One region of the Zhaonella formicivorans genome, then DNA from elsewhere that is predicted to be linked to it. Evidence: riboswitches for the same ligand, from Rfam matches in the RefSeq annotation. Region 1 holds a riboswitch; each other region holds the start of a gene.
What was found. Region 1 has a riboswitch for S-adenosylmethionine ahead of EYS13_RS00245 (methionine ABC transporter ATP-binding protein). Riboswitches for the same ligand answer to the same signal wherever they lie in the genome.
Positions count from the first base shown of each region.

Region 2: another riboswitch for S-adenosylmethionine. It lies ahead of EYS13_RS11580 (PLP-dependent transferase); the one in region 1 lies ahead of EYS13_RS00245 (methionine ABC transporter ATP-binding protein).
Region 3: another riboswitch for S-adenosylmethionine. It lies ahead of EYS13_RS09545 (homocysteine synthase); the one in region 1 lies ahead of EYS13_RS00245 (methionine ABC transporter ATP-binding protein).

Region 1 covers NZ_CP085524.1:57,041-67,348, reverse strand. Annotated here, with positions in the region: gene hisIE (bifunctional phosphoribosyl-AMP cyclohydrolase/phosphoribosyl-ATP diphosphatase HisIE) at 1-323, opposite strand, end outside; gene hisF (imidazole glycerol phosphate synthase subunit HisF) at 320-1,078, opposite strand; gene hisA (1-(5-phosphoribosyl)-5-[(5-phosphoribosylamino)methylideneamino]imidazole-4-carboxamide isomerase) at 1,087-1,815, opposite strand; gene hisH (imidazole glycerol phosphate synthase subunit HisH) at 1,809-2,423, opposite strand; gene hisB (imidazoleglycerol-phosphate dehydratase HisB) at 2,571-3,161, opposite strand; gene hisD (histidinol dehydrogenase) at 3,229-4,518, opposite strand; gene hisG (ATP phosphoribosyltransferase) at 4,511-5,194, opposite strand; gene hisZ (ATP phosphoribosyltransferase regulatory subunit) at 5,184-6,365, opposite strand; gene EYS13_RS00260 (YerC/YecD family TrpR-related protein) at 6,434-6,739, opposite strand; gene EYS13_RS00255 (Sec-independent protein translocase subunit TatA/TatB) at 6,871-7,080, opposite strand; gene EYS13_RS00250 (ISLre2 family transposase) at 7,332-8,732, shown strand; SAM riboswitch class I at 8,979-9,102, shown strand; gene EYS13_RS00245 (methionine ABC transporter ATP-binding protein) at 9,190-10,218, shown strand; gene EYS13_RS00240 (methionine ABC transporter permease MetI) at 10,211-10,308, shown strand, end outside.
Region 2 covers NZ_CP085524.1:2,366,102-2,376,409, forward strand. Annotated here, with positions in the region: gene EYS13_RS11540 (PocR ligand-binding domain-containing protein) at 1-1,020, opposite strand, end outside; gene EYS13_RS11545 (hypothetical protein) at 1,163-1,321, opposite strand; gene EYS13_RS11550 (polyprenyl synthetase family protein) at 1,715-2,686, shown strand; gene EYS13_RS11555 (tetraprenyl-beta-curcumene synthase family protein) at 3,043-4,101, opposite strand; gene trmB (tRNA (guanosine(46)-N7)-methyltransferase TrmB) at 4,166-4,822, opposite strand; gene EYS13_RS11565 (divergent PAP2 family protein) at 4,869-5,282, opposite strand; gene EYS13_RS11570 (pyridoxal-phosphate-dependent aminotransferase family protein) at 5,474-6,613, opposite strand; gene EYS13_RS11575 (H-type small acid-soluble spore protein) at 6,828-7,025, shown strand; SAM riboswitch class I at 7,155-7,270, shown strand; gene EYS13_RS11580 (PLP-dependent transferase) at 7,360-8,532, shown strand; gene EYS13_RS11585 (aminotransferase class I/II-fold pyridoxal phosphate-dependent enzyme) at 8,525-9,688, shown strand; gene EYS13_RS11590 (hypothetical protein) at 9,823-10,032, opposite strand; gene EYS13_RS11595 (lysoplasmalogenase family protein) at 10,290-10,308, shown strand, end outside.
Region 3 covers NZ_CP085524.1:1,931,989-1,942,296, forward strand. Annotated here, with positions in the region: gene EYS13_RS09520 (hypothetical protein) at 150-719, shown strand; gene EYS13_RS09525 (hypothetical protein) at 735-1,037, shown strand; gene EYS13_RS09530 (MFS transporter) at 1,418-2,617, opposite strand; gene EYS13_RS09535 (hypothetical protein) at 2,852-3,349, shown strand; gene EYS13_RS09540 (hypothetical protein) at 3,411-3,626, shown strand; gene EYS13_RS09545 (homocysteine synthase) at 3,802-5,094, opposite strand; SAM riboswitch class I at 5,212-5,323, opposite strand; gene EYS13_RS09550 (RMD1 family protein) at 5,629-6,447, shown strand; gene EYS13_RS09555 (energy-coupling factor ABC transporter ATP-binding protein) at 6,462-7,331, opposite strand; gene cbiQ (cobalt ECF transporter T component CbiQ) at 7,319-8,110, opposite strand; gene EYS13_RS09565 (energy-coupling factor ABC transporter substrate-binding protein) at 8,113-8,403, opposite strand; gene EYS13_RS09570 (energy-coupling factor ABC transporter permease) at 8,400-9,152, opposite strand; gene cobK (precorrin-6A reductase) at 9,159-9,929, opposite strand.

The sequences.
Region 1 (10,308 bases):
TCATAGTGAAAGCAGGAATGATAGCCTTCATGACAGGCTTCTCCGGTTTGTTTGACTTTCACCAAAAGCGTATCCGCATCGCAGTCGTAATAAATTCCATCAATCTTTTGAATGTGGCCGGAGGTAGCGCCCTTATGCCACAATTCCTGCCTGCTGCGGCTGTAAAACCACGTTTCGCCCGTAGCCAGTGAACGCTCTAAAGATTCCCTGTTCATATAGGCCAGCATCAGCACTTCACCTGTATCTGACTCTTGCACAATAGCAGGAATTAAACCTTGCTGATTATATTTAATATTATCCAATACACTTTCTTGTAAATTCATCTTCTTACCAACACCCCGTTTTCCGCCAAATACTCTTTCGCCTGGGCAACCGTATATTCACCGTAATGAAAAATAGAAGCAGCCAGCACGGCATCGGCGTTGCCAATGGTCAGACCATCCAGCAAATGTTTTAAATTTCCCACTCCTCCTGAGGCGATTACGGGGATATTGACTGTCGCACTTACAGTGCTGGTTAATTCCAGGTCATATCCGTCTTTAGTCCCATCCCGGTCCATACTGGTTAAGAGTATTTCGCCGGCGCCCCTCTCTTCCACTTCTTTAGCCCAGGCAACTACATCGAGTCCTGTTGGTGTCCTGCCTCCATGGATATATGCCTCCCAAGAACCTGGGCCTTGTCGCCTGGCATCAATAGCTACTACAACACACTGGCTGCCGAATTTTTTGGCTGCTTCTTCAATCAGCTCAGGCCGCTGCACCGCAGGAGTACAGAAAGAAACCTTATCAGCACCGGCAGCCAGCATAGCCCTGATGTCCTCAATAGTCCTTAAACCTCCGCCTACCGTAAAAGGGATAAACACCTCTTCGGCAGTACGGCGCACGACATCTAACATAATTTCCCGCTCTTCTACGGAGGCGGTAATATCCAGAAAAACCAGCTCATCAGCGCCTGCCTCATCATAGGCCGCTGCCAGGGCTACCGGGTCACCGGCATCCCGGATATCCACGAAATTTACCCCTTTAACCACCCTGCCCCGGTGTACATCCAGGCAAGGTATGATCCTTTTAGTCAGCATAGCTTCCCTCACTTCCTCTCCGCCAGCGCTATAGCTTCCTCCAACTTGATTTTACCCGTATATAAAGCTTTGCCCGTTATAACTCCTTCAACGCCGTAGGCTTCCAGCTCCCGCAATGCCTCAATATCAGCCAGAGAGGAAATTCCTCCGGAGGCAATAACTTTCAGACCTGTTTTTTCAGCTAACTCCCTGGTGCTTTTCAGGTTTGGGCCTTGTAATGTTCCATCCAGCTTGGTATCGGTAAAAATTACCCGTTTAATGCCAAGATCTTTCATTTCCAGCGCCAGCTCAATAAATGTTTTATTTACGTTGGACTCCCAGCCATTGATCGCGACTAAACCATCCTTGGCATCGATCCCTAAAAGGATCCTCTCGCCGTAGAGAGCACAGGCTTTTTCTACCAGCTGAGGATTAGTTACGGCAGAAGTTCCTAAAATCACCCGGTTTATGCCTTCTTCCAGGAGCCGCCGGATTGTTTCCAGATTGCGGATGCCACCGCCCAGCTGCACCGGTATTTTTAACTTTTGCACAATTTTTGTTATAACTGCAGAATTTCTAGGAGAACCGGAAAAGGCCCCGTCAAGATCTACCAAATGCAAAAGCCTGGCGCCGGCTATTTGCCATTTTTCGGCCATAGCCACTGGGTCATCTGAAAACACCGTAGTTTCGTCCATCCGTCCCTGGTACAGCCGTACGCATTTTCCATCCTTTAAATCTATGGCCGGAATTACTAACACGTTGACACCAACTCCCCGTAATTTTTCAGTATCCGTAAGCCCCATTTACTGCTTTTCTCCGGATGGAACTGGATACCGAATACATTTTCCCTGGCTACCATAGCCACTACCTCTTGTCCATATTCGGTGGTAGCGATGACCACTTCCTGCTCATCCGGTATAACATGGTAAGAATGGACAAAATAGCAGGCTGTGCCTTCAGGCACGTCTTTTAAAATAGGGCTTTCCCGTTTAAACTTCAGTTGGTTCCATCCCATATGGGGCACTTTCAGTCCGGAGGACAGCCGTTTTACGCCCCCTTTAAAAATGCTGAGTCCTTGGTGCAAGCCATTTTCCTCGCTGTATTCAAAGAGCAGCTGCATGCCCAGGCAAATGCCCAAAAAAGGCTTCCCAGCCCGAATTGCTTCATGAATTACCGGTATCAAGCCGTTTTCTTTCAAACTTTCTATAGCATCAGCAAACGCTCCAACACCAGGCAGAACTATTCCTTTAGCTCGCTGGATCTCCCGGGGATCGCTCGTGATAAAGGCCTGGCAGCCAACGCTTTCCAAGCCCTTTTGTACGCTGCGCAAGTTTCCCATGCCGTAGTTTATTATTGCTATCACCACAACTCACGTCCTTTAATTAACCAATTGCTTTTAGCAAATACGACTATAATTTAGTAGTTGTTAGTTGTTGGTTGCTAGTTGTAAGCAATTGATTCTTTACTGTAATTTTTACAACTAACAACTAAAAACTAACAACTATCAACTAATTTAAAGCAGCCCTTTAGTGCTGGGCAGCAACCCGTGGGCTTTAGGGTCTATGGCTACCGCATCCTTTAATGCCCGAGCTAAAGCTTTAAAGATCCCTTCAATTATATGGTGTGTATTCTTGCCACTCAAAAGCTTCACATGCAGCGTCAAGCCGCCATGGACGCAAAAGGCCCGCAGAAACTCTTCCACTAATTCACTGTCAAAAGTGCCTAACTTAGCGTTAGGCAACTCCACATCAAAACTTAGATAGGGGCGACCGCTGATATCCAAGGCAACCAGGACCAGAGCCTCATCCATGGGTAAAATTATATGGCCGTAACGGGTGATGCCTGATTTATCCCCTAAAGCTTTTGTCAAAGCTTGTCCCAGCACTATGCCAATATCCTCCACCGTGTGATGGCCGTCCACTTCCAAATCGCCCTTAACTTCCAAGTGCAAGTTGAAGCTGCCATGCTTAGCCCATAAATGCAACATGTGGTCAAAGAAAGGCAACCCTGACGAACCAGTCAAGTTCCCGTTACCATCTAATTCCAGGCTAATTTTAATCTCAGTTTCCCCGGTCTTTCGATATACTGCTCCAACACGGGTCATGGCTTACCTCCATTTCAGCCTTCAGCTGTCAGCTATCAGCGCAGGCTAAAAAAATAATATTCGTATGTCAACATTCTTCCGCTACTCTTACCCTAATCGCATTGGCGTGGGCGTCGAGCCCTTCTACGCTGGCAAGCTTAATAATATCCTGGGACGCAGCTTCTAAACCTTGCCTGCTGTAAACAATCAAGCTGGACTTCTTCATATAAATATCCACATTTAACGGGGAGTAGAATTTGGCTGTTCCACCGGTAGGCAAAACGTGATTGGGACCGGCAAAATAATCTCCTAACGGTTCCGGGCTAAAATGCCCCAAGAAAATTGCCCCGGCATTCCTGATTTTACCCAGCCAGCGGAAAGGGTCCTCTACAGCCAGCTCCAGGTGCTCCGGCGCAAATTCATTGGCCAAAGCAAGCGCTTCCTCCAGATCTTCCGTAACTATAATGCCGCTGGCACTGTCGATAGACTTCCTGGCAATTTCCTTCCGGGGGAGCATCTCCAGCTGAACTTCCACTTCTCCCCGGACTGCTTGGGCTAACTCTTGGGAAGGGGTAAGCAGTATGGCTGAAGCCAGGGGATCGTGTTCTGCCTGGGAAAGCAGATCTGCAGCAACAAACTCCGGCCGGGCGGTCTCATCGGCAATAACCAGAATCTCGCTTGGTCCGGCCAGCATATCGATATCCACCTGGCCGTAGACCATTTTTTTAGCCAGAGTAACAAAAATGTTGCCCGGCCCGACAATTTTCTGTACCGGTCGCAGATTTTCCGTACCATAGGCCAGTGCAGCAATAGCCTGGGCACCTCCAGCCTTATAAACAGCCGTTACACCTGCTTCTTTAGCCGCTACCAGAGTATATGGATTCATGGTGCCATCTGCATTAGGCGGTGATGTCATAATGATCTCTTTAACTCCGGCCACTACAGCGGGCAGAGCAGTCATTAGAACAGATGACGGATAGGCAGCCGTACCTCCTGGAACATAAATGCCTACCCGCTCCACAGGCCGGTAAATTTGTCCCGTAATGTTACCTTTCGAGTCCGTTTCCCACCAGGACTTTTGCAGCTGTTTTTGGTGAAAGGAAATTATATTGGCTTTAGCCCTCCGTAAAGCGGCTAAAAATTCCTCTTCCACCTGGCGGCAAGCCTCTTCCAGTTCAGCTTCTGTCACCTGCCATGTTGCTGCACTGAGTTCGGCACCGTCAAAGCGTCTGGTATAATGAAAGACAGCTGCCTCACCGTTTATGCGCACATCTTCCACTATCTGCCGCACGCTATTGATCAAAGACTCATCAACGCCATGCACTTTGCGTAAAAGGTCTTGTACTCCCGTTTCCTTGCTATTTATTATTCTAAGCATCACTGGTTCCTCCATTGTCTATTACCTGCCGCAGCCGGGCAACAATGTCCGTTAACCTGTCATTTTTCATCCGGTAGCTCACCCGGTTAGCAATCAGCCTGGCTGTAGCTTCAAAAATGTCTTCCACCGCTACCAGTCCATTTTCCCTTAATGTTTTACCTGTAGAAACTATGTCCACAATCATTTCAGCCAGCCCCACCCGTGGCGCTAATTCTATATTGCCATGCAGCTTGATAACTTCCATTTGCATTCCCAATCCGGCAAAAAAATCCTCGGCAACTCTGGGGAACTTGGTTGCAACCCGGTTATTATTTAAGCGGCTCAAGTCAAAACCGCCATTTTCCTTAACATAACTTGCCAGCATATTTTCCGGAACTGCCACCACAAACCTGCATTTCCCGAATTTCAAGTCCACCAGCTCAAATACATCGGCTTTAGCTTCCACAATGGTATCCTTGCCCACGATTCCCAGGTCAGCGGCCCCGTACTCCACATAGGTAGGTATATCAGTTGGCCGGCAAATGATATAACGTAGATTTGCCTCAGGATAATCAAACATCAGCGTTCTGGAATCAGTTTTTAAACCTGAGGTGGGCAATCCGATGCGTCCTATTAATTCCACAGCTGTTTCCCCTAATTTGCCTTTGGGCAAGGCAATGGTCATTTTATCCAGCATCAGTAATCCCCCCGTCTACTTCCAGGACATGTTTGATTTTCCTGCCTCGGACATAATTTGAGTCCAACAAGCCCTCACCTGTCAAATCTATTTCCACTATAAACCCTTGGCCGCGCAATTCTTTGGCCTTTTTTAACAGCGCAGCATAATCATGACCTGTAAGGAGGTAATCAACCGGCGGCAGTCCATGGTCGGCATTTTGCGCAAGCATTATCCTCTCCAAGCCCATGGCAAACCCTATGGCGGGACAGTCATAGCCAAACTTTCCTAATAAATTATCATACCTGCCTCCTCCGCAGACAGGATACCCCAAACCTGGGGCATAACCTTCAAACACTATACCGGTATAGTAATCAAAATCCCTTAAGATGCTGAAATCAAAGAAAATATACTTGGACAAACCATAATTATCCAGGATTTCGTACACTTCCTGCAGCGCATCGAGAGCGTTTACAATCTCAGGCTCGGAGCTTAGCTGCCGCGCTTTCTCTAAAACTTCTCTCGACCCATGTAAAGTGGCCGTTTCCATTAGTTTTACTTTTTGCTCTTCGCTACAGCCCTGCTGTCCTAAAATAGTTTCTAAACCAACAAAGTCTTTATTGATAATTGCCTGTTTGATTTTTTTCAGGGCTGCAGGATCCTGGCCGGTCTGTTCAATTAACCCTTTAGTGACTGCAACCTGTCCGATACCAATTCTAAACTGCTCCAGGCAACAAGCAAGCAGTGCCTCTATGGCCAGTGCGATGACTTCAGAATCGGCCCCAACCCCCCGGGCACCGATGAGTTCTACACCGGCCTGACTGAATTCCCGCTGCCGGCCGGTCTGAATGCTTTCATAACGAAAAACACTCCCGGTGTAAAACAACCGTAACGGTAAAGAACCATTGCGCAAATGGGTCGTTACCAGACGGGCGATGGGAGTGGTCATATCGGGCCGCAGCGCGAGTATGCGGCCTTCACGATCAATAAACTTGAAGAGCTGGTCCTCGGGGCTGTCCTCCTCGCGCACAACCTCATAAAATTCAAAGGTAGGGGTAGCCACTTCCAGATATCCCCACTGCTGAAACAGGTTAACCAGGGCTGCTTCCAGGCTGCGTTTATTCCAAGCCTCACCGGGCAAAACATCCTTCACACCGGTAGGTATTTGTAAAAGCGGTGACAGTTTACTCATTGGCAGCACCTCTAGCGCTTTAATAAGTTAAAGTATTAACGCAATAATACCACCGCTTCAACTCACTGTCAATTACTTTTTTTGCTTTTCAGTCTTTTTAGCACCAGTTTGTAACCGTCTGCGCCGTAATTCAGGCACCTTTTCACCCTGCTGATAGTTGCCGTGCTGGCGCCCGTTTCCTCAGCGATGGTAGTATACGTATAGTCCTCTTGGAGCATCTTCGCTACCGCCAACCGCTGTGCCAGGGATTTTAACTCAGCAACTGTACAAATATCCTCAAAAAAACGGTAGCATTCCTCTTCATCTTCTAAAAGCAGAATTGCCTCAAACAGTTCGTCAATAAATTTATCCTTGAGTCTGCTGTGATAGGCCATGGCACCCTCTCCTAACCAAATTATATCCATAATTTAACCTTTTATTTTCTACAATTTTCTGTTTAATCCTTGTTTTGGGCCGGGTTTATAAAAAAACCCGCTCTTTTGTTTAAGAACGGGATAAGGTCAAATTAACTTTGTTTCTCCTCTTTTTTCGGCTCCTCCGTAACTTCAGTGTTAAGCTGATCAGTAACCTGGGAAGCGGCGTTTTTGAATTCTCTTAGCCCTTTACCAATAGCCTTTCCAACTTCAGGCAGTTTGCCTGGACCGAAGATTATTAAAGCAATAGCCAAAATGAGTATTAACTCCCATGGCCCTATGCTAGGCAAAAAACCAAACACGGTGCAACCCCCTCGTCATATTGTTATACTCATTAATTCGCTGCAAATATCGGTTTTCCTTCCAAAAGCATTAGTAGATGTGAATCCCAAAATCTGTTTTGAACATTTGGCAAAAGTAAAAATGTTAGTGTAAAATTACTGTAGGATACCCTGCAGGAAAAAAAGGGCAGGGGAAAGAAATAAGACCTCACCGTCTGGCGAAAGACGGAGCCTTAAGCCCTAAGGCAAAAAGACTCGAGAGGTGAGGTCTTATGGAAAAGATAATTCAACACTTATGGGATAAATTCCTGCTGGTTGGGGAAAACGTAATTGAGGCTTTAGAGAGAAAAATCACATATCCGGAGTTGGAAATCAAGGTTAAAGAGATCCTTAACCAATTGGGAAAAGACATACTGAAGATGGTCCTGGAAACCCAGGATGCTTATCTGGTTGAGCACCGGGAAGAACGTCCCGGTTGGGTGGTTGAGCGGCGTCAAGAAGAGAAACATGTGGTCACAGTCTTTGGAGAAATGAGCTATCATCGTACCTACTTTTACCATAAAGAAACCCAATCCTACGCTCATTTAGTTGACGACTATGCCGGATATACACCACACATGCGGGTGGATGCAGCAGCTAAGTCCGTATTGGCTGACATGGCTACCGAACAATCTTACCGTCGTAGCGGCAGAGGGCCGGAGCAGTACGGATGGGGAGAAAGTTTGAGTGGACAGACAGTCAAGAATACCATAGACAGAATTAAAGTGCCCTTGAGTAGCGATGATATAATACCTGCGCAAAAGCGAAGGGTGAGGATTTTGTACATAGAAGCAGACGAGGACCACGTAGCCCAGTGGGGAAAAAAGGGACGGATGCAAATACCGTTGATCTATGTACATGAAGGAATAGAAAAAGCAAGCCGGGGTAGGAACCGGCTCCGGAATGCCCGCTATTTCAGCGGACCGTACAAGACCATTGACGACTTATGGTTTGCTGTCCTTGACTATATAGAAAAGCAATATGAACTAGACCAGATAGAAAGGATTTATATAAACGGGGACGGAGCAGCGTGGATTCGCAGCGGAACAGAAATAATACCCAAGTCCATATTTATACTTGACCTCTTCCACCTGAGCAAATATATAATAGCCGCTGTAGGCCCTGAGCCCAAACTACAAGCAGCCCTTTGGGAACATATAAAGCGCAGTGACTTGGAAAAAGTAATGGTTGTATTGGATAAAGCCCAAAAACTCCGTCCAGAGCGCCAGAAAGCGATTACAAAAACGAAGCGGTACATTCGGGGGCAGTGGGATGGGATAGAAGCGCGTAACCGATACCGTGAAGAAGTGCAGGGATGCAGCGCAGAAGGACACGTAAGCCATATACTATCTGCCAGATTAAGCAATCGGCCAGGGGGATGGAGCAAAGCAGGAGCCGAACAAATGGCCAGCCTTCGGGCAGCCAAAGCCAACGGGTTAAATATAAAGGAAATATACCTGGCCCAGCAAAAACAACCGGTAAAAGCGTTACAGGTAGACGCAGAAAAACTAAAAAGGGCCAAGAGAACAATCCAAAGGAACGTGGCAATAGAAATGATTCGGAATATGCCCATCCTGAAAGGACCCCAGAGTCCATTGACCAAGGCCCTCAGGGCACTAGCCGCTACTGCGTAGACCTGTGCTAAGGGCAACCAGAAATAATATGTATCTTCATAGTAAAATATTAGCAATACAACCATATAATTCAAAAATTAATCAAAAAATATCAGGCAAATTTACAACGAGGCTACCGCTCTGAACCGGATAGGTGAATTTATCTCGTAAAAAATCCTACAGTTACTTGACACTATCGTAAAAATAAAGCAATTGACCCAATACCCGTAATGTGCTATTATAGGTTTCAGTTAAATAAAAGTAACGCTCTTATCAAGAGTAGGTTGAGGGACTGGCCCGATGACGCCCGGCAACCGACCACTTCAGGGGTGATAACCTCTTAATTGGCACGGTGCCAATTCCTGCAGAACGTTGTTCTGGCAGATGAGAGTTACAGGAATGTAAACCTTTTCTGCCTGTGCGGAAAAGGTTTTTTATTTGTTGGAAACTAACTTTTCTTAAGAAAAGAGGAAATGCAATGATTGAAATTGCAGGCTTAAAAAAGATCTACGGCAAAGGTAAAGGTTCCGTGCTGGCCTTAGATGGAATAGACCTGAAAATTAAACAGGGAGAGATCTTTGGGATTATCGGCTTAAGCGGTGCAGGAAAGAGCACTTTGATCAGGTGCCTGAACATGCTGGAAAGGCCAACAGAAGGAAAGGTAATTGTGGACGGACAAGATATGACAAGTCTATCGGCGAGCGAGTTGCGCCTGGCCCGACGCAATATAGGCATGATCTTTCAGCACTTCAATCTGCTCTGGTCCCGCACCGTAGCCGAGAACGTGGCCTTCCCCTTAGAAATTGCCGGTATTAAGGATAGGGCAAAGATCAACGCTAAAGTAACCCAGCTTTTAGAACTGGTAGGTTTAAGCGATAAAGCCAATGCTTACCCCTCACAGCTCAGCGGCGGTCAAAAACAGCGAGTGGGCATTGCCCGAGCACTGGCCAATGACCCGAAAGTGCTGTTATGCGATGAAGCAACATCAGCCTTAGATCCGCAAACCACCGAGTCTATCCTGAAACTGCTGAGGAGCATCAACCAGCAGCTCAAGCTGACTATTGTAATCATTACTCACGAGATGTCGGTTATCAAGTCAATCTGCGACTCGGTAGCAGTGATTGCGGACGGTAAAATTGCTGAAACCGGGCCGGTTTTGGAGCTGTTTACCAATCCCAGAACTGCAACCGCCCGGGAATTCGTAAAAAGCATAATTAACACAGAAATTCCCGAAGTTGTGACCAAGCGGCAAAACGGTGAAAAAGCAAACAGCCAGTTAATCCGGATTTCCTTTATTGGCGATTCAGCAGGGGAACCGGTAATATCCAACCTGGTGCAAACCTTTAATATCAAAGCTAACATCCTTTATGGCAATATTGACCATATTAAGGATACAATTTTCGGCACCTTAACGGTGCAGCTTGCCGGCCAACCGGGGAATACCGCTCAGGCTATCTCCTACTTAAAGCAACAGGGGTTGAAAGTAGAGGTGTTAACCAATGATTGAATCTCTCATGCAGTATCTGGCCGATATCGGCCCTCAAGTAGCGGTTGCCTTTGTCCAAACGCTTCAGATGGTAATTTTGTCAGTCATTTT
Region 2 (10,308 bases), 1.0 Mb from region 1:
ATTTTCTATTATTATTTTGTTTTTAATGCTAGGGGTTCCTTTAACTTGTTTTAGAAAATACTCTAAATTCTCAACTATCCACAGGCAAATTTCATCAATTGCGCTTAAGCTATTCAATTTTTGCAATTGTTGATAACTTTGACGTGAAACGAACTCCAACTTTGCTCCCCCTTCAACAGCCGCTCTCGAAATCATTACCTGTAGTTCGTAAACACGTATTTTAAACATTTCCGGATCGGAACCGTATTTTTCAATTAAATCAGCAAGTATGTCTTGCAAAATTTTATGGGAACCCTCATCATCGGCCAGTCTTACACAACTGCAAAGCTCTTTTTCTTTATCAAGGTAGTTTTGGGCTGATCGTTGTTCATCTAGGTCGCGTAACAACTTTTCAAGCATTTTCCTTTTGTTAATTTCTTCATTTAACAGCGCTTGCTGCTCTTTAATCTTTCGTCTTTGTTCCAAGGTTAGCATACTAGTTGCCATTATATGGTTAGCTACGTTGAAAAGAAGATTTGCTGCTGCTTCTACTTTTTTGCAAGATACAACTTTCAATTTCTTTGCAGCCTCTATAATGTAATCAGTGTCTACTTTCAATCTCCTGTTCATTTCAGCAATTTCTATCCAGAAAAATTCCTCCGGCTCCCACATTAAGACTTGGCCACAAATAATAGAACCCACATGATATCCATCCATAAGGAGAGGTACTGCCCATTCTATAAGACCGGCATGGCAACGAAATATATATGGTTCTCCAAATTGCGAAGCCTGCTCACCAGCCCTTTTATATGAACCGTAACACTTTTCCCGACCGTTTGCGTAGCGCTGGATAAGCTGACAATATTCGCAATCTTCCGGAGAACTATCCGGGACAACTATTGGGTAACCATCGGCGCCCACAATTATTCCCCTTAAACCTGTACATTCAAAAAAGCCGTTTAAAATATTGCGCATTATGTCTAGCGAAAGCACCTCGTTTAGGGCGGACATACCCATGTATAACTCCCCCCTTTTTCCCATAATGAATCTTTTAAACGCGCTTAATTTTTTACCTCGCTAAACTTAGTTGGGTGGTGCCGTAGCCATGCACTAAATTAAAGTCATCTAATGTAACCGCCTTATCTGGCTTTACAATAACAAATTCTTCATCCCAAGGGCCTGTTTACAATTTCTTTAGCAGGCGGACAGATCCTTGAATTGTTTTCAGCTTCAAGTTAAGTTTTTGGGCAATTACTCTGGTTTCTTCAACACCTGTTTCACTGATGGCCTTTTTAATTTCCGCAGAAAGCGTATTACATGCTAAGACGACAGTTTTACCCAAAGAGTTCAACCCCTATTTGATAAAGTAATAGTTTCGAATGTTCTGATAATATATTGCAGATTACCCGATAATATATAAATTTTACCATAAAAATTAATATCTTACATACGATAAAAATGCTGTATCACTGTATCTGCTTGCTCTTATTATCTAGGTGAAATTGGTTTTTGTTAAATCCGCCGGTTTTGCTATCTTTGATGCGTGGTATTCCCTTTTACCCAAATTTTACTATTTAAGCGGTTTGTTTCAGCAGCAAAAAGCACATAATAAGGTACGAGGATATACTTCTGTTAAATGTAATGCTGGTTCACCAGCTTGCATGAACAGAATTAGTGCAAAAAACTGTTCATAACTTTTTAGCTGTAAAACAAGATAGAAAGGTTTAGGTAGGATATGGCGCAAAAATTAGCACTTCCCGTTAAACTGCCCGAGTTGGAAACAGTGGAAAAACAGCTGGAGGAGATAATTAATGAAACCCAAGGTCCTGCGGGAGAAATTTGCAGCTACATGCTGAGGGCCGGTGGCAAACGCTTGCGGCCTACGCTGGTGCTGCTCTCGGCACGCTGTTTTGCTGATACAGCGCCTCCTCAAGCCGTGACTGCCGCAGTAGCTGCCGAACTCATCCATCTTGCTTCTCTAATCCACGACGACATCATTGATAATGCCGGCAGCAGGCACAGCAAACCCTCCGTGAATTCCCGCTGGGGCAACAAAATCGCTGTTTTGGCGGGGGATAACCTCTTTGCCAAAGCCTTTGGGCTGCTTTCCAAGAGCAAGCTTTACAATGTGCTGGAACTGATGGTGGAAGCTATTGAAGATATGTGTTCAGGAGAGATCGAACAAGCATTGGACAGCTTTAATGCGGAGCAAAAGGAGGAAAACTATTACCGCACCATCAGCAAAAAAACCGGAAAGCTCATTGCCGTATGCTGCCAGTCGGGCTCCCTTTCCAGCCAGGCGGGGGAAGAGCATTCCCTGGCCCTGCGGGAATACGGGATGAACTTAGGTTATGCTTTTCAAATCGCCGATGACATCCTGGATTTTACAGGGAAGGTTAACGTTTTAGGCAAGCCCACAGGTCTGGACCTTGCTCAGGGTACTTTAACGCTTCCCATGCTGAACCTGTTGAAAAACTCCCGGTATAGTGCATGGGTGAAGAAAGTTTTGCAGGACAAGCAATTTAACGAGACAACGCGGCAGGCGGTAGTTGATGCTTTACTTGAGTCGGGCGCTTTGGAAGAAGCCAAAGCGGTGGCCCTTGCTTTTTCGCAATCGGCCCGCAGCTGCCTCTGCAAAGTCCCCGCCAATATTTACCGGGATACTCTGGAGCAGCTGGCGCTGACGGCTGTGGAACGACATAAGTAAGCGACCTTTGGTCGCTTCAGACCGTCGACAAACTATTATCAGCCCGCATGTATTATGGAGCGGGACTGGTTTCCTCAGCCGTCGGCGGCTTTGCCGCCGGTAACGGCGTAGGAGCTTGTCCAGAGCGAAATAATACATGCGGGCTTTGTCTACAAGCTGAAGCGACCTTTGGTCGCTTACTTATGTCGTTCGTCCTTCGTTGCATGTATTCTTCTGTGGACTTATGGAACCGTTAGTCACTAGTCATTAATAATTATGAGGCCGACAGGTGATAGCTGATAGCTGACGGCTGAAAGCTGAAAGCTAACGACTAAGAACTAAGGACCAACGACTCGACCGGAGGTCGCTGCTGGTGACTAAATTACATTCCTGGCCCTTAGTCTGCAGCACAGCTTGTGGAGGAGGGCAGTACGCGGGCCGGCAGCCTTGATAAGGCGGCTCGAGATTTTCGCCAGGCTGCCCTGACGTGCTTTGGGATCGGAGAGGTACATAGCCAGCAGGCCCTCAATCACTGTCAGGTGAAAAAGCGGATTTGGCAATGCCAAAGCTTTTTCCCGGGATTTGTGCCAAAAAAACAGCAGCCTCTCCTGGCACTGGGCTTCGCCGGAGTAGTAGGAAACAAAGTTAAAATCCTGCTCCTGCCGGTCCTCCTCCTGGTCGATAAAATAATCAAGTAGGATGTGCAAGCCGCAAATCCAAGGAAAATAAGCAGCAACAATCTCCTCCGCCAGCCGGCAGGTCAACCGGGGAGAGGCAGCCGCTGCGGCCAGCATGAAAATACCCAGAGTAGATCCGGTTGCCGCCGCGAACTCCCAACAGGTGATCTCCTTGTGTTTTTTCAAATACGGCCCAGCCCATGAAGATAAGAGTTTTTCTCTGCGGCTCTGCTCCACGTGTTTGTAGGTCTGCAGCTCGGAATAAAGCCTGGCTAAGTCAAGAACCTTTTCCTGCACCAAATGGTAAGAAGGGAGCTTCTGCACCTCAGCGCGGCACCTTTCCACCAAATCGGTTAAATAACCGCCATCTTCCTGGTAGGGATATAGGCTGTAGTAGGGCGATACTTTGTCACCGGGGCACAGAGCTTCGGTCATAGCCAGGTGCAACTGCCGGAAAGCTGCTTCGTCAAAGCAGCCCGCCCGGTCACAGAGGTTGTCCAGATAGTCGCAGATGGTTTGCAGGGACACAATCAAAGGGACCAAAGTCCCCGCAGGTACTCCCGGATAGAGGGCATAAATACTGCCGCCCTGGGCATGAAAGCGCTTGCTGTCAATACTTCTGAGCGCCTGGTTCACCAGCTCTTGACTCGGGCAGGACCTAAGGGTCTCACGGCAGACAGCCAGTTCCTGATCTACCCGGGGGAATATTTTGCTGACAAAATCGAATACCAGCTTTAATTGCCAGAGCGACGCAAACATTTTCCTGCCTCCGATAGTGAGTCAGGGGACGGTTCCTTGACTCATTTTTGTCGTGCGAAGTGAGTCAGAGAACCGTCCCCTGACTCATTTTGACGGCTTCGCAGCGGTAGATGGGCGAGCCCAGTTCTTGGAATTTTTCCTCGTACTCCGTGGTGATGTTGTCCTCAGGACCCCGCTTGGCTACATCCAGACAAATATTTTTTAATTTCCAGCCGTTTTCACTGAACTCGTTCAAAGAGAATTCAAAAAGCTCTTCATTGTCGGTTTTGAAATGGATTTCTCCGTCCTGCTTTAAAATCTTGGCGTAAATCTGCAAAAACCTGGTATGGGTAAGCCGCCGCTTGGCGTGACGCCGCCTCGGCCACGGGTCACAGAAATTAATATAAAGGCGGTCCACCTCACCAGGGGCGAAGATTTTGTCCAGCTCCCGGACATCAACCCACAGCAATGCCAGGTTTGGGAGCTGCAACTCCTTAGCTTTTCTGGCTGCTTTCAAAAGCACCTCTTCTACTTTTTCTACGCCAATCAAGTTTAGATTGGGGCAGCGCCGGGCCAAGGTTGTGATAAATTGGCCTTTTCCCGTCCCTAACTCTACGTGAATAGGATTAGAATTACCCCAATATTCTTTCCATTTGCCGAAATTTATAAAAGGATCATCCAAAACCAATCCTTTATGCTCCAGCAGCTTTTCAACAGTTCCTGGTTTCTTTCTTAACCTCATGTCAACTTCCCTTGCCAAAAAATTTCTAGAATACTTACCACTCGCTTTAAAGCAGCAAAGCTATGATTATACCCAAAAGCATGCCGCCAAACACCTCAATAGGTGTATGGCCGAGGAGTTCTTTCAATCTCTTCTCGGAAATAGTATGGCTTTTATAATAGTCTTCTACCAGACGGTTTAAAATTTGCGCCTGTTTGCCTGCCGCATGCCGCACACCGGCAGCGTCATACATCACGATCAAAGAAAAGACCAGGCAAATGGCAAAGAGCGTGGAACCAAACCCCTCCATTAAACCCACTTTAAGGGTCAAACTGGAAACAAGGGCCGAATGGGCGCTGGGCATTCCGCCGGGCGAAATGAACTTGCGAAAATCAATTTTTTTAAAGCGCAGCAAAGTGATTAAAAACTTCAAACTTTGGGCAATCAGCCAAGCAATTAGGGAGGTGGCAATGATCGGCATCTTTCAACTCCTTTAAAAAACTTTCAAACACTCTTCAATTCCTCAATCCTCAGCTATAATTGTACCATGGATTCTGTCAGCATCGCCGGCATCTTGCAGTTCAGATGTATATGTCTAAAGGTACACTCCACCAAATTAAATATTAAACCCTTTTCCAATTATAGCTGGAAAAGGGCATGGGGTCACGGCTATCATTTACCTGCCCGGGCTATAAATTCCAGGGGTAAGCTTGCACTGAGGCTGACTCCCAACTCCCGCAAGACCTGGTCCAAAGCTTTCATGGTCAAGTAGAGCTTATCCTCGCGGCAGTTCTCGCCCATGTGACCGATGCGGAAAACCTTGCCGGCCAACACATCAAATGCTCCCGCCAGCATGATGCGGTGTTTTTTCAGCATTGCCTCCAAGATAGTTTCAACTTTAACCCCCTCCGGCACCTGTACTGCGCTCACGGTATTGGCAAAACCCTCTACAGGGTAAAGCTTAAGTCCGGCGGCCAGCAAAGCGCCCCGTACCGCTTCCCCTAAGACCCGGTGCCTTTCAAGCCTGCTTTCGTCTTGCAGCAACAGGTCCACCGCCTCCCGCAGCCCGTAAATGTCACTGATGGGCTGGGTATAGGGAAACCACTTTTCCTCATACCATTTTTTCCACAGGGCCAGATTGCAGTAAAAAGCAGCAATAGGCTTTTTCCGGTTTAAAACAGCTTTCCAGGCATCGGCGCTGATGCTTAGAAAAGTTAGCCCCGGCGGTGCTGATAAGCATTTTTGCGATCCTCCCAGGGCAATATCGATTTTCCACTGGTCAACCAGGAGAGGCTCTCCACCGATGGCGGAAACAGAATCTACCACTGTGAGGATGCCGAATTTCTTCAGCACGGGACATAGTTCCCGGACTGGGTTCACAAGGCCCGAAGGGGTTTCACAGTGGACAACGGTGGCAAACTTAAAGTCGCTGTCCTGCTCTAGAAATTCCTGCAGCTCCTCTGGGCTGATTGGTTGTCTGTAGTCCCTGGTGAAATAGACAGCTTCCCCGCCGTACATTTTTACAAAGTCACCAAAACCTCTGCCGAAAATGCCGTTCTCCAGGCAAAGCACCCTGTCACCCGGCTCGATTAAAGAGGCGCAAGCCGCTTCCAGACCTAGGATTCCTTCACCGTTTAAAATCAGCACATCGTTTTTAGTTGCCAAAAGCTTCTGCAACTGCCTGGCAGTTTCTTTATAAAACTCGTAAAAGTCCGGGTCCAGGTCTGGATTGGTAATTGGTCTGGCCAGGGCTTGCCTTACCCGTTCGCTTACGTAGGTTGGCCCCGGCGTCATAATTAATATTTCATGCATTTGCCCTGTCTCCTTAAAGTTAAATTTTACCCAACTGCTTACAGCACTTATTTTAGCATAAACTTGCTGACTTTAATCAAAAAATATAGGTAAGTAAAGAAAACTTGGCTTGCGCCAAGCTGCGCTTATGCAAATCAGAAAGTCGATAAACTTCTGATTTGCCGAGATAAACGCTGCCTTAGCAAAGATAATTATTTAAAAAGGAGCTGATCCAATGGACTTCGCCCGTGCCCAAGAGATTTTAAATTCCCCGGAGACTTTTGAAGTTTTGTACCAAGGCTTGCCGGTCTGGATTGAATACTTAAATTCGGCAAATCAAACAGCCCTTGTCACTTCTGACTTTTTGCCCGGCGGCAGTTCCACCGTGCCCGTGGAGCAGTTGGTGGAGGAGGGCAAAGCTATGCTGCACTGAGATTTTGACAGGTATCTTAAAAAACCTTGGCTTGACGCGTTTGGAAATTTAGTTTACTATTAGTATTAACTACTAAACCTATAGAATTTCTTGGAAAAACACAGTTTATTAATTAAATAATGCTCAACACTCTTATCAAGAGCAGGTGGAGGGACTGGCCCAATGAAACCCGGCAACCGGCGGCCCCGGATAGAGGGATGTACGGTGCTAATTCTTGCGGAAGCATAGCTTCCGGGAGATGAGAGAGGTGCCAAATTGCTGTTCTAACCTTTCTCACAAGAGAAAGGTTTTTCTTTAACTGTAATTCTTAGTATTTAGAGGGGGTTACTTAACTATGAAATTGGAAAGCATATTAGCGCAAATTGGATCCCAAGCGGAACCGGTGACGGGGGCTGTCAGCTATCCCGTTTATCAAGCTGCTGTCTTTCGCCACCCGAAATTAGGCCAAAGCACCGGTTTTGATTATTCCCGCACCCAAAACCCGACCCGCCAAGTTTTGGAAAAGGCAATAGCCCGGCTGGAAGCAGGCGATGCCGGTTTTGCCTGCAGCTCAGGAATGGCTGCTTTGCAGACTGTTTTTGCTTTATTCAGCCAAGGGGACCATCTCCTTGTCTCCTTGGACCTTTATGGCGGCACTTACCGGCTATTGGAGCGCATCCTTTCCAGGTTTGGCATTACAGCAACCTATGTGGACACCAATAATCTTCGGGCATTGGAAGAAAATTACCGCCCGGAAACTAAAGCCATCTTAATTGAAACACCTACCAACCCTTTAATGATGATCACCGATCTGGAGGCAGTCTGCGGCTGGGCAAAACAAAAAGGGCTGCTCTCAATAGTAGATAACACGCTGCTCACTCCTTTTTTCCAGAGACCCCTTGAACTAGGCGCCGATATCGTAATCCACAGTGCCACCAAATATCTGGGGGGACATAATGATGTGCTGGCCGGGCTCATCGTCACCAAAGGCAAGGAGCTATCCGAAGAAATGGCATTCCTGCATAATTCAATAGGGGCCGTTTTGGGACCCCAAGACAGCTGGCTGTTAATGAGAGGAATGAAAACGCTGGCCCTGCGCATGGAACGACATGAATCCAATGCAGTTAAAATAGCTAATTACCTAATGGAACACCCCTTGGTGGAGCAGGTTTTTTACCCGGCGCTGGCCACCCATCCGGGCTATGCTGTACAAAAAAAGCAGTCTGCGGGGAATACGGGAATTTTTTCTTTCAGGGTGCGAGACGCCCGCTATGTTGAACCTATTTTACGCCACATTAAATTAATTGCTTTTGCTGAAAGCCTGGGCGGAGTAGAATCCTTAATGACCTACCCCGCTGTCCAGACTCATGCTGATATTCCGGAGGAGATCCGCCGCAAAGTAGGGGTGGATGAACGGCTGCTGCGCATTTCCGTAGGAATTGAGCATGTGGACGATCTCATCGCCGACCTTAGCCAGGCATTGGCAGCGGCAAAAAGGGAAATCGAGGAGGAAAGATGTAATGGGTGACAATAAAAAAAATAGCAGCGCCGAAAAATTTGCTACTAAACTAATTCATTTTGGCGGGGAAATCGATCCCAGCACCGGCGCCGCCAGTGTGCCTTTATACCAGGCTTCAACGTTCCATCATTTTTCCCTGGCGGACCCTCCCCGGTACGACTATACCCGTTCCGGCAACCCCACCCGCCAGGCATTGGAGGACTATATTGCCTTCCTTGAAGGAGGGGTAGAAGGCTTTGCCTTTGCCTCCGGCATGGCGGCCATTTCCACCGCATTTCTGCTTTTATCCAGCGGCGATCATGTCATTGTCACAGAGGATGTCTACGGAGGTACCTACCGGCTCTTGACAACCATTCTCAACCGGCTGAATATTGAATCCACCTTTGTAGATATGACCGATCTGGAAAAGGTAGTGGCCGCAAAAAAGCCTAATACGAAAGCGGTCTTCATGGAAACTCCTTCCAACCCTACCCTGAAAATTACGGATATCAAGGCGGTAACTGCATGGGCTGAAGCCAACGGCCTGATTACCATGCTGGATAATACTTTCATGACGCCATATCTGCAGCGTCCCATTGAGTTGGGAGTGGATATCGTCTTACACAGCGCCACAAAGTTTCTGTCCGGACACAGCGATCTGCTGGCGGGGCTGGCGGTAGCAAGAACCGAAGACCTGGCCCAAAGGCTAAAACATCTGCAAAATTCCTTAGGAAATGTACTGGGGGTCCAGGATTCCTGGCTTTTGATGCGGGGCATAAAAACTTTAAAAGCCCGTATGGACCAAGCGGAAAAATCAGCCCGGAGGCTTGCCGATTGGCTCTCCAAGCACCCGTCAGTTGTGAAAGTATACTATCCTGGCTTACCCAATCATCCCCGGAGAGAGATTCACGAACAACAGTCGCTGGGCTACGGGGCTGTAGTTTCTTTTGACGTGGGAAGCGGCCAAGCTGCCCGCCGGCTGCTGCAGAAAGCAAAAATTCCCTTGGTGGCGGTTAGTTTGGGAGCGGTGGAAAGCATCCTCTCTTACCCGGCCCTGATGTCCCATGCTGCCATGCCCCGGGAAGTACGTATGGAAAGAGGGATTAGCGACGGTCTGCTGCGCTTTTCCGTAGGGCTGGAAGATATAGAAGATATCATCAAGGATTTGGAACAGGCTTTACAATAGGGCATAAAATGCAGAAATAACGCTGTCGGTTTTAACGAATTCCAGAAATAGGGAAAGTTAGTGAGCTAAAGAAAGACCTTCCGGCAGGAAGGTCTTTCTTCAGTTCACTGATTAACAAAGCATTCACGGAAACACTACTCACCAGGGTAAAGCTCAAATGATTCCGGCCTTGGGCTTGTGTACACAGTCCTTTCAGTGCGCATATTGCTTCTGGCGTATTCGGGAAGCTGCCTTTCAATTGATAGTTCTGTGCCGGCCTCAAAATCGGCGGCTTTGGTAGTGGATCCAAGTTTCTTATATTTTTTGTCCCCGCTGGTGATCAAACCTCTGGTCCTGATTGCCATTTGTTCACCTCCCATCTCTTTTTTATTATTGGTTTTCTCCGGCAAAGTTATTATTTCAATTTATGAAATAAACATTTTTTTCTAGTTTCTGCGTTATTTAATCAAAAACAGTTTAACTCAAGTTCCCGATTCTAAATTAAGCCTTGAAGGCATATAGAGTACCAGGGATTGGCCCTCTCCCCCGTGAGGCGCCAACTATTGCGCGGTTAAGAGTAATATAACTTAGACTGTTTTCCCCCAAGGGGAGGGCACAAAAAATGAACAACGTGCAGCGGC
Region 3 (10,308 bases), 1.4 Mb from region 1:
AATTTTGTTCGTGGCCTTCCCAATTGGGAGGGCCTTTGATTTTTGTGGGAGCCACTCATTTTCAAACGTCACTGTCAAAAACCTTCTTTTAGCATATGATGAAGTAGGTCCTTTTACTTTTCCAAAGCGCAATTAGCGAGGGATGCAGGATGAGGTTTTATCAAGTTAATCAAGAGATTGTACAAGTGATAAACAGCCTCAAGCCTTTTGTCGGAGAAAAAGGAGTAGTTGTTCTTGACGCAGTTGATGCCTTAAGCCAACTGGCGGTGCTTGCGCAAAAAGCAATAGAAGCCTTAAAGGGCGTTGCTCAACTGGTAAGCAATGAAAATTTTCAAACCCTATGTAGTCAAATCCTTTCCCAACCACAGTTTTCGCAGCAGGCCTTTCTCGGTACCAGGCTACCCGAAACTTATCCGCATTTCGGTTCAAAGGAGGAAACCGGCAGGAACAGTACTTTAGACATGGAGATGATTGGCAAAATCGCCTCTTCGCTGCTGGGAAGCGGTAGTTCCGGTTCTGCGCCTGAAATAGGCAATACCATAAATTCTATTCCTCAACTGTTGAGCAAGCTGCAAAAAGTGTTACATCGGGGGATATTGTTGACTCCTATGACAGAGCAGTCAACAGTGCTTTTATTTCTGGTATTAATAATCTTTTTAAAGCTCAAAATGTGGGGGAAGCCACAGCACCCCGCCTTTAATCCGGTTACGGATAATTAAGTAGAAAGGAGGATTATGATGGACGGCTGGCAAGTAAACCAAGATATGATGAACTTAATGATGAGTTTAAAACCTTTCCTAAATGATAAGGGTAAAAACTTGGTGGATGCAGGTGAAGCTTTTGCCCAGCTTTTTACTACTGAACATGCGGCCCGTGCTATGCAATTAATGAAAGAATTATCGGGATCAAACCCAGCTATTGTCAAGGCTGATACCACTGGAAACTTTTTGCAGGGATTATTTAAGGGCAATTGGGCGTTTGCAGTCTTTCTAATTCTTGTGCTGCTATTCTTCTCGGCTGGACCGCTGAAAACCTGACAGTCTAAAAAAACGCTAATAGTTTAGATGGATAAACGCATTTTGGGGATAAAACCGGTGAATTATAGCAGTCTAGCAGTAAGTCACCATTTCCCAGCCCCCAGTTGCGGCCTGCGACCGCGTCTTTAGTCGTTAGTCCTTAGCACCGGCCTTCGGCCGAGTCATCAGTCCCCAGTAACTAGCCACTGAAAACTGGGAGCTGATGGCTGACAGCTGAAAGCTGAAAACTAACGACTCAGCCCTACTGGCTGGGGGTATGTCCCCTGACTTCTGCCCCGAGCAGTTGGTGCTCTTGATTCAGACAGTGGGAGCGACAGGACATAGACGTGCATAGTTATTTTCATGGTAATCCGGCACGACAAATGTCGTGCTTTTATCATTCACGCATTTGACTCTTTAGGCAAAAAGAATGCCAGCAAAGCACCCAATAAAGGCAGCAAAGCAGTTGCCACCATAGCTACATGTTCGCTGGTTGCATCGGCTAACACCCCTAACAGGGTTACACCAATCCCGCCCGTTCCGATGGCAAATCCGATCATCAGCCCCGATGCGATACCTACGTTGTTCGGCAGGTATTCCTGCCCCAGGACGATAGTGGTGGAAAAAGTGGAAACCAGTACCGCCCCGGCCACGAACAAGGCTGCCATGGACAAGAGCGACTCAGCGTAGATAAAGGTTAAAACCAGCGGGGGCACAAGCAGCATGGACGCAAAAATTAGTTTTTTGCGGCCAAAGCGGTCGGAAAGCGGGCCCCCGATGATAGTACCCAGGGCCCCGGCTAACAAGAAAATAAACAGTATAGTGTTGGCATAAAGCTCATCAGTTTTCAGGTAGTTAATATAATAAAACGGGATATAAAATGTCAAACCGGATTGCACCCAAGAGCGGATAATAACTACCGTCATTAAGGTAACCAGCGGCCAAAACCTGCTCGGGGCCGGAGCTTCCCCGGCTTTTTTCTTCACCTCACCAGTGCCCTCCCCGTAAGTAATCTGGGCTATTTTAGAGTAGAGCAAAAGCGCAACCAGGGAGCCGGGGACCAGAAGGTACAAGCTGGCCGACAAGCCACCCAGGTATAAAAGTTCGGCCATAATAATGGAACCAAAAGCAAATCCGAAGTTTCCTCCTACGGAAAAAACTGACATAGCCGAAGCCCTTTGACCCCCGGCTGCAAAATGGGCAGCCTTGGCAGCTTCCGGGTGAAAAGCAGCCGTCCCTAATCCGCTGAGCAGGATCAGCAGCAAAATTAAGAGGTAATTGCCGGTTATACCCAAAAAACCTACCCCAAAAGCGGCGGCAAAACACCCTAGCGGCAAAAGCCAGCGGGTATTAAAGCGGTCGCTCAGCAGGCCAAAAACAGGTTGAATAATTGATGAGCTAAAAGTGGCTACTAAGGGAATAAGACCAACTACCGTATATGAGAGATTATAGGTTTCCTTTAAAACAGGCAGCAGTGCCGGTAAGGCTCCCTGGTTCAGGTCAGTGGCCAAGTGACCTAGGCTCAGGAGCAGCAGTATTTTAAAATTGGCTGTTGGCTGAATATTTTTTTCAGTGATGGTCGATGAAGTTACACTGCCCAATTCAATGCTCCTTTCAGTATGGTTTAAATACTTAACACATCTTAATTCTGCACCTGGGCCCATCTTCCTGCCAGGCGCAATGTAATTTTATTACTAAATTTAACCTGCTAAATCCCTGGGGCTAGGCTAATCAGATTAAAACCCGATTCGGGAAACTCGGAGGCTGTTCCAGACACCAATTGATTTTTGGATCATATTATTTAACTAGACAGTACTGTTAGAGGAGATAATATTATGCCCCCCATCATAGTTCCTGGTACGAGAAATATCGACAGTATACCTGTCTTATTTGAAGATGTAAATGCTCTGGTGTCCGTATTTAACAGCTTAACTGACAACTACCGTCTACTGGTCGGAGCGGCGGAGGAATTAACCAGAACCCCCGGTGCCAGTCAACAAGCGGTTAATCTGGCTCTGGAAAGAGTTTATAATACAGGCTCATTGATTGATATAACTTTATTGGCACTGGCAGTTAAGCTTGATTTTGTTGCTGAAGTTTTGGCAGTAACAGGCATACCTCTAAATTTACTTATAGCCGCTTTAGCACTATTCTTAGCTGATGATCCCTCGCAGACCACAAATCTTGCAAACCCTGGGGCAAGCCAGTTCACCCCCCAGACAGCCGGTGGGAATCCCCAAATATTAGCCAAGTGGGACAAAAGAAAAAAACAGTGGGAAGCACGGCAAAAAAAATGGGAGGCCCGTAAGATGTTCTGTAAACGCAAGTATTAATACCTCGTCGCAATTCGCGGCTCATTGCTTCCCGGTAGGTTGAACAAGGAGGATATTTGAAATGGCATTACAGCCTTTTAGAACCCGCCTGGTAGCTGAAATTTTTGAGGAACTGTACCTCTTTCCCGAATTGGTTACTGAAGTAACCACGTCTATTACTGTTCCAACCGGCAGAGTTGTTCCTGGCGAAATAATACTTCGGGGAAGGATGCCCCGGCGCTCGTTTAGCCCGACTACAGGTCAAGCCACCGTTACCCCAACTACCACTTCAACATAATAAAAAACAATTCATTAAAGACCGGCCTTTGCTCGGCATTGGTGCTTAAAAAAAGTCTCCTCACCTGTGGTGAGGAGCAGGAAGGAGTGTATATAAGGGGTATCTATTGGGGGCTATTATAACTATACCAATATTATAACCGATACCTCGACAGCTTTCAACAGATAATGACATCTTAACGAGAGAAAATGGCTTGCTGCAAGGCCTTGTCCAAGTCAGCTATCAAGTCATCCACATTCTCAATGCCAATGGATAACCGGATCATATCGGGTGACACGCCGCTGGCAGCCTGCTGCTCAGGTGTAAGCTGCTGGTGGGTGGTGCTGGCCGGGTGAATCACCAGGGACTTGGCATCCCCCACGTTAGCAAGCAGCGAGAACAGCTCTAAACTATCGATAAATCTAACAGCCGCATCGTAGCCCGCTTTAATGCCAAAGGTCAGCATAGCTCCAAATCCGTGCTGCAGGTATTTCTTAGCTTTGGCATATTGGGGGCTGTCAGGCAGTCCGGGGTAGTTGACCCAGGCGACCTCCGGGTGCTCTGACAGGTACTGGGCTATTTTTAAGGCGTTGGAGCTGTGCCTTTCCATTCTGAGCGGCAGTGTTTCCAGCCCCTGCAGCAAGAGGAAGGAGTTGAAGGGACTTAGGGCAGGCCCCAAATCCCGCAAAAGCTGCACCCGGGCTTTCACAATGTAAGCCGCAGGGCCAATGTGCTCCACATACTTCACACCGTGGTAGCTTTGGTCGGGTTCCGTTAATTCAGGAAATTTGCCGTTATCCCAGTTAAATTTGCCTGAATCCACAATCACGCCGGCAATGGAAGTACCATGGCCGCCGATGAATTTGGTGGCGGAGTGAATGACGATATCGGCGCCGAATTCAAAAGGCCGGCAGTGATAAGGGGTAGCAAAGGTGTTATCCACAATCAATGGCACCCCAAGCTCGTGGGCTATGGCAGAAATAGCGCTGAGATCTGCAACATCCAGAACTGGATTGCCAATAGTCTCCACGTAGAAGGCCCTGGTCTTATCAGTGGCTGCTTTGCGGAAATTTTCCGGGTCGGCGGCATCCACAAATTTTACATTGATGCCCAGCTTGGGAAAGGTAGTGTTGAACAGGTTATATGTACCCCCATATAAAGTTGAGGAAGACACCACTTCATAACCTGCAGTGACTATGTTTAAAATAGCCAGTGTGATAGCCGACTGACCGGAAGCTACCGCTAAAGCCCCAACTCCACCCTCAAGAAGGGCAATTCTTTGCTCAAAAACATCAGTAGTGGGGTTCATAATCCTGGTGTAGATATTGCCGGATTCTTTCAGGGCAAAAAGGTTGCCCGCATGCTCTGCGTTTTTAAACACATAGGATGTAGTTTGGTAGATAGGCACCGCCCTGGAGCCTGTGGTGGGATCCGGCTCCTGTCCCCCGTGGACGGCCAGTGTTTCGAAAGCATAATTTTTTTCTGCCATCTTAGTTCTCCTCCTACTTGTTAGTTTTCCTTGTCCTTATCGTTTCCTTATAACCCTAGCGCAATCCAATAAACCAAAAACCTCTTCGCTAAGAAGAGGTTTTATGCATTAGTACTCTTCTTATCTCCCAAGGAATCCTCCTTGCTGGAATTAGCACCTTGTTGAGCAATTGACTCAACCGGTTGCCGGGTTTCATAGGGCCAGTCCCTCCGCCTGCTCTCGATAAGAACAAAGGTTTTCAAGTTGTTGTGCTTATTATAGAATTCCGGTCTGTTTTTGTCAATTATTTTTTTTACCGCACCACCAGTCTAAGGAGACTTTTCTTTTGCCCATTGAGACACCCCCTCCGCGCGGGTAAGCTAGAAAATTTCCGCTAGTTAATAATATTTATTTTGCTGCCTGTTTGTGAAAGAATAGAGATGTCTAAGGTTATTGAATTTATGGATTATAACGCCGGGATTTCTGCAAAATAGAGGATAGATTGTCAGAATGGCAAATATAGATAATATTGGTCAAAATACAGGAGGTGAGATCTTGCAGCAAGCTGAATTTAAAGCGCTGGCACTGGCCAATGAAATCAACCTGAACAGCATTGCCGGACACTTCGGCATCGATAAAAAGTTCAAGTGGGAAGAACCATTGGTGCTGTTTGATAATCACTTAAAAGGGATTATCAATTCCCCGGAGGGTAAAGCTGTCTATATTTTCTCCTTCGGCAGCCTGGTCTGTATCAACTGCCAGTTTCATGAGATTACCGATATCTTGAAGTATCTGAAAAAAATTGAGCCAGGACTGAACATTCAATCGACTTTTAATTTCAGCGACGATTACAAGCTGGAAATCGGCTCGGAACAACCCCTTTCCCTCAACTATGAGTATATGACAGCCCCGGAGCTCAAAAACTATCACCGGGAAATCGTGGCCACTGTCCTGGCGAAGTCCGTGGCTTTGGAACGGATTGAGCACGGCATCAATTTACTTTTAGATGCTATCGAGGATAAAATCGATCATTTGGAAAAGGGGCGGCTTAATATCCCCGATAACCGTTTGGCCAAAACCTCGGCCCAGATCCTGCGCTTTAAATATAATACTATCTCCTATCTGATGCTTTTGGATAAACCGGACATCGCCTGGGTCAGCGAAGAAGCGGAGGAGTTTTTTCTAAACTTAAGCGAACTGTTTGAACTGGACGACCGCTATGAAGCCATCAGGCACAAATCGGAGATCCTCATGGATATTACCGAGGTGTTTACCAGCCTCACCCATGCCCAGCGAGGCACCAGACTGGAGTGGATGATCATCATTTTAATCAGCATCGAACTGCTTTTATCGCTGCTGGAAAAAATATTTTAAAAAAGGGCGATCAGTTAAATCGCCCTTTTGATCTTCTTCTCACCATATTCCTTTGACTGCATCAAGCTAAACAATTCCTCTTTTGTTCTGGGAGCCGGGCTGTTTAATGGAATCCACCCTTTTTGCTTCATCTCCTCATAAACTTCCAACACCCATGGTTTAGTCAAATCAGCGTGCTCAAGCAATGCGCCATCCTGGAAAATCTCCTGAGGTTCCCCCATTCCTGCCACTTGCCCGTTGATAATGATATAAATATAGTCGGACCAGGAATAAGCCAAATCCACATCGTGGGTAGACAGGATAATAGTCTTCCCTTCCCGGTTAAACCTATTAATTAAGTCAATAATCTCCTTGGAATGCCTTGGGTCCAGCCAGGCAGTAGGCTCATCAAAAATCAGCACCTCCGGTTCCATTGCCAGGATGTCGGCAATGGAAACCCTTTTCTTCTGGCCGTAACTCAACAGGTGGGTAGGCTTATGCTGCAAATGGCAGATTTCCGTAGCCTCCATTGCAGCTTCAACACGGCGCAGCACCTCAACCTTGTCCAGGCCCAGGTTTAAAGGACCAAAGGAAATCTCCTGCCGGACGCTGGCGGAAAAAAGCTGGCTATCCGGGTCCTGGAAAACGATGCCCACGTTTTGGCGCAGTTCCATCAAGGCGCTGTGCTGATAGGATATATCATTCCCAGCAAAACGGACCTTACCGCTGGCTGGTTTTAAAACGCCGTTAAAATGCAAAAACAGGGTCGACTTCCCCGCACCGTTAGGGCCTAAAACCGCAACCTTCTTCCCCCGCTCGATGGCTAAATTTATGCTATTTAACGCCTTGGTGCCATCGGGGTACGTAAAACTCAAGTTCACTGCCTCCAAAATCAGATCAGCCAAGCAAGCCCACCCCCTAAATATAACGCCAGCAAGACCATTGCCAGATCAATAAACCCGATTACCGCCAAATTTCTTTTCGATAAGACATACTCATTATCCAGTACATTGATGGCATCGGTATAGCATCTGGCCATCATTGTCACCGTCAATTCCCGGGATTTTTGCAAGGATTTGCCGAACAGGTTGACAACCAACCCTCCCAGCGAATGATAGGAGTTTCTCCAGGAGGCGTAACCCAGCCTGGTGGCCTGTGAAATATACATCCTGCCCGCAGTGTCCAATAAGACAAAAATAAAACGGTAGATGAGCCCCATCAGTTCCAGGAACAGCCCGGGAGTCTTCAATTTCTTCAATACCCAAATCAGATCGACCATAGGCGTGGTTAAAACAAGAAAATACAGGCAACTGACAGCCCCCAGGGATTTAAAAAAGAGATTTACTGCCAAAACCATGTCTCTATAGCGTACACCGATAATAACCGCTCCCAGATTAATTTCCTGCCAGTAACCGGCAGCCCGGTCCCCGAAGGAAAGCATGACGGTCAAAACTCCCGGCAGCAGAAAGGCCAAAGGCATGAGCAGCATTTTAGCATAATAACTTCCGGGAATCCTGGCCATACCCACTGTGGCTATGGCCGCTAAAGCAATCACAATTACAGAAATGACCAGTGAATCAGCCAGCAGGCAAATTAGCAATAAGCTTATGGCAAAGATGAATTTTTCCACAGGATGAACATCTTTAAGTGCGCTGGAATAGGCATACTGGTCGATGCTCAGCATTGTTAAATATTCCCCTTGTTTTTAGCCTTAGCCCGTGAAGCCCCTATGTAATAGCCAATAAAGCCGGCGCCTAAAGCCGCCTGCAGCGCAAAGAGCAAGCTCTCGATTTCCCCGCTGGGCGGCTCCCAGATGGGCGAGGCCCATGCTTGGTATTCAGGATTTAATTCACTAATAACCGCTTCTGCCTGGCCGTCGGCACCGCCAAACTCAGCCCCGCTCTTCAACAGTAAAGGAACAACAGCTAAGATAATAACCAATAAAATAAGCATCATGTTTTTGGCTGTAGTACTCATGCCTTTGCCTCCTTCTTTAGAACCGCCAGTTCCTGCAGTTCATTTTTGTTATAGGCGCTAAGCGTGTTAAAAACAAGTACTGTAAGCAAGCCTTCGCTGATAGCTAAGGGGAGCTGGGTTACGGCAAAAATAGCCATAAATTTGGCCATTGAAACCATAAACCCTCCTGTAGAAGCCGGGAAGGCCAATGCTAACTGTAACGAGGTAGTAACATAGGTTAACAGGTCTCCTATAGCGGAGGCCAAAAATACAGATAACCACACAGGCGCGCCTAATTTATCCCCAAGCTTATATATACCATATGCAGCAATAGGACCAACAATTGCCATCGAAAAAACATTGGCACCTAACGTGGTTAATCCGCCGTGGGCCAAAAGGAGCGCCTGAAAAAGAAGCACAATGCTTCCTAGAACTGACATAGCGGCAGGTCCAAAAATAATGGCTCCTAACCCCACTCCCGTCGGATGGGAAGAGCTTCCTGTTACGGAGGGCATTTTTAGGGCAGAAAGAACAAATGCAAAAGCCCCCACTACTCCCAACATCAACTTTAGATTTGGATTCTGCTTTGTTATTTTTTTGATGGACTTTAAGCCCAAAAGAACAAATGGCAAACTTAACAGCGTCCAAAAAACAGCCCAAGGAGCCGGCAAAAATCCTTCCATAATATGCATAGCGTAAGCTGCCTGCGGAACCGTCAAAAATGTCGCCATAAAATACAGAATATACATTGACCTTTTGGTTGCTTTCATTTTGAGTCACCTCATCTTTTTAAATTGGGCCACTGCCGCCAGCAAAGCCTCATAGTTTTGAACTTCGTTGCCCCAGCTTAAAGCAGGCCGTTTAATCACCACAACGGGGATTTTTAAACTTAAGGCTGCGGACATCTTTGTTTCCGTCCCTCCAGCCCGACCGCTTTCTTTAATAACCACTACGGAGGCGTTAAAAGTCTTGAACATCAGCCTGTTCATTTCTTTGGAAAAGGGGCCTTGCATGGCGATGATATCTTTTGGCCTTAAACCCAATTCCTGGCATTTTTTCACGACGTTATGATCCGGCAAAACCCTCACCACTATTCTTTTCCCCTTGGCGGCCGGGTGTCCAAGGAAAACTTCCAGGTTATTGCTGCCGGTAGTGAGAAACACCGTACTGCCCAGCTTAAAAGCCTTTTCCACCCCTTCTTCCCAGGAGTTGACAGGATGAATTAAAGGATGCCGTGGAATGTTTACTCTTTCCCTGACATAACGGACATAGGGGAGCATTTTATCCCGACAAAAACTGCCAATCAGCTGTGAGGCTGAGGTAGCAAAAGGGTTAGAAGCATCAACTACCAGGTCTATGCATTGCTTTTCATGTACCCGGCTCAAATTATCGTATGATAATTCACCGGGAAATATCTCCCCTGCAGTTTCAGTTGCCAGTTCCTTGCCGTAGTCGGTAAGAGCAGCCACCATCACCTGCAGCCCTTCCCGGCTTAAGAGGTTGACGATTTCCCTGCCTTCCTTCGTACCGGCCAAAACTAAAATCACCGCTACCCTTTCCCCCTCGTCCATGTTGTATAGAGTAAAAGCGCTGTTGTATGGTGTTCAAAAAAATACCCTAGTTTTACAAACTAGGGAGGATAAGCTTCAAAAAGGGCAGCCTTATCTAACCACCTCCCCGGTCAGGTGAAGATGCGATTAGAACAGGCCGGACCGCTATTCAAGGATCACCAGGAATCCCAAGTAGAATTTTGGCATTCCCTCCCCTTGCTGTACATACGGAAAATATGAATAGCTTCCATTTACTCTTTATCCCTCGGGACAAAGAACCTATTCAAAAGTATAAGTTATAACAGCAAAAAGCCCTCCAACCGACAGGCAGAGGGCTTACAAACCGAAAAAAAATGTTAAGACTCACTCCCCATCT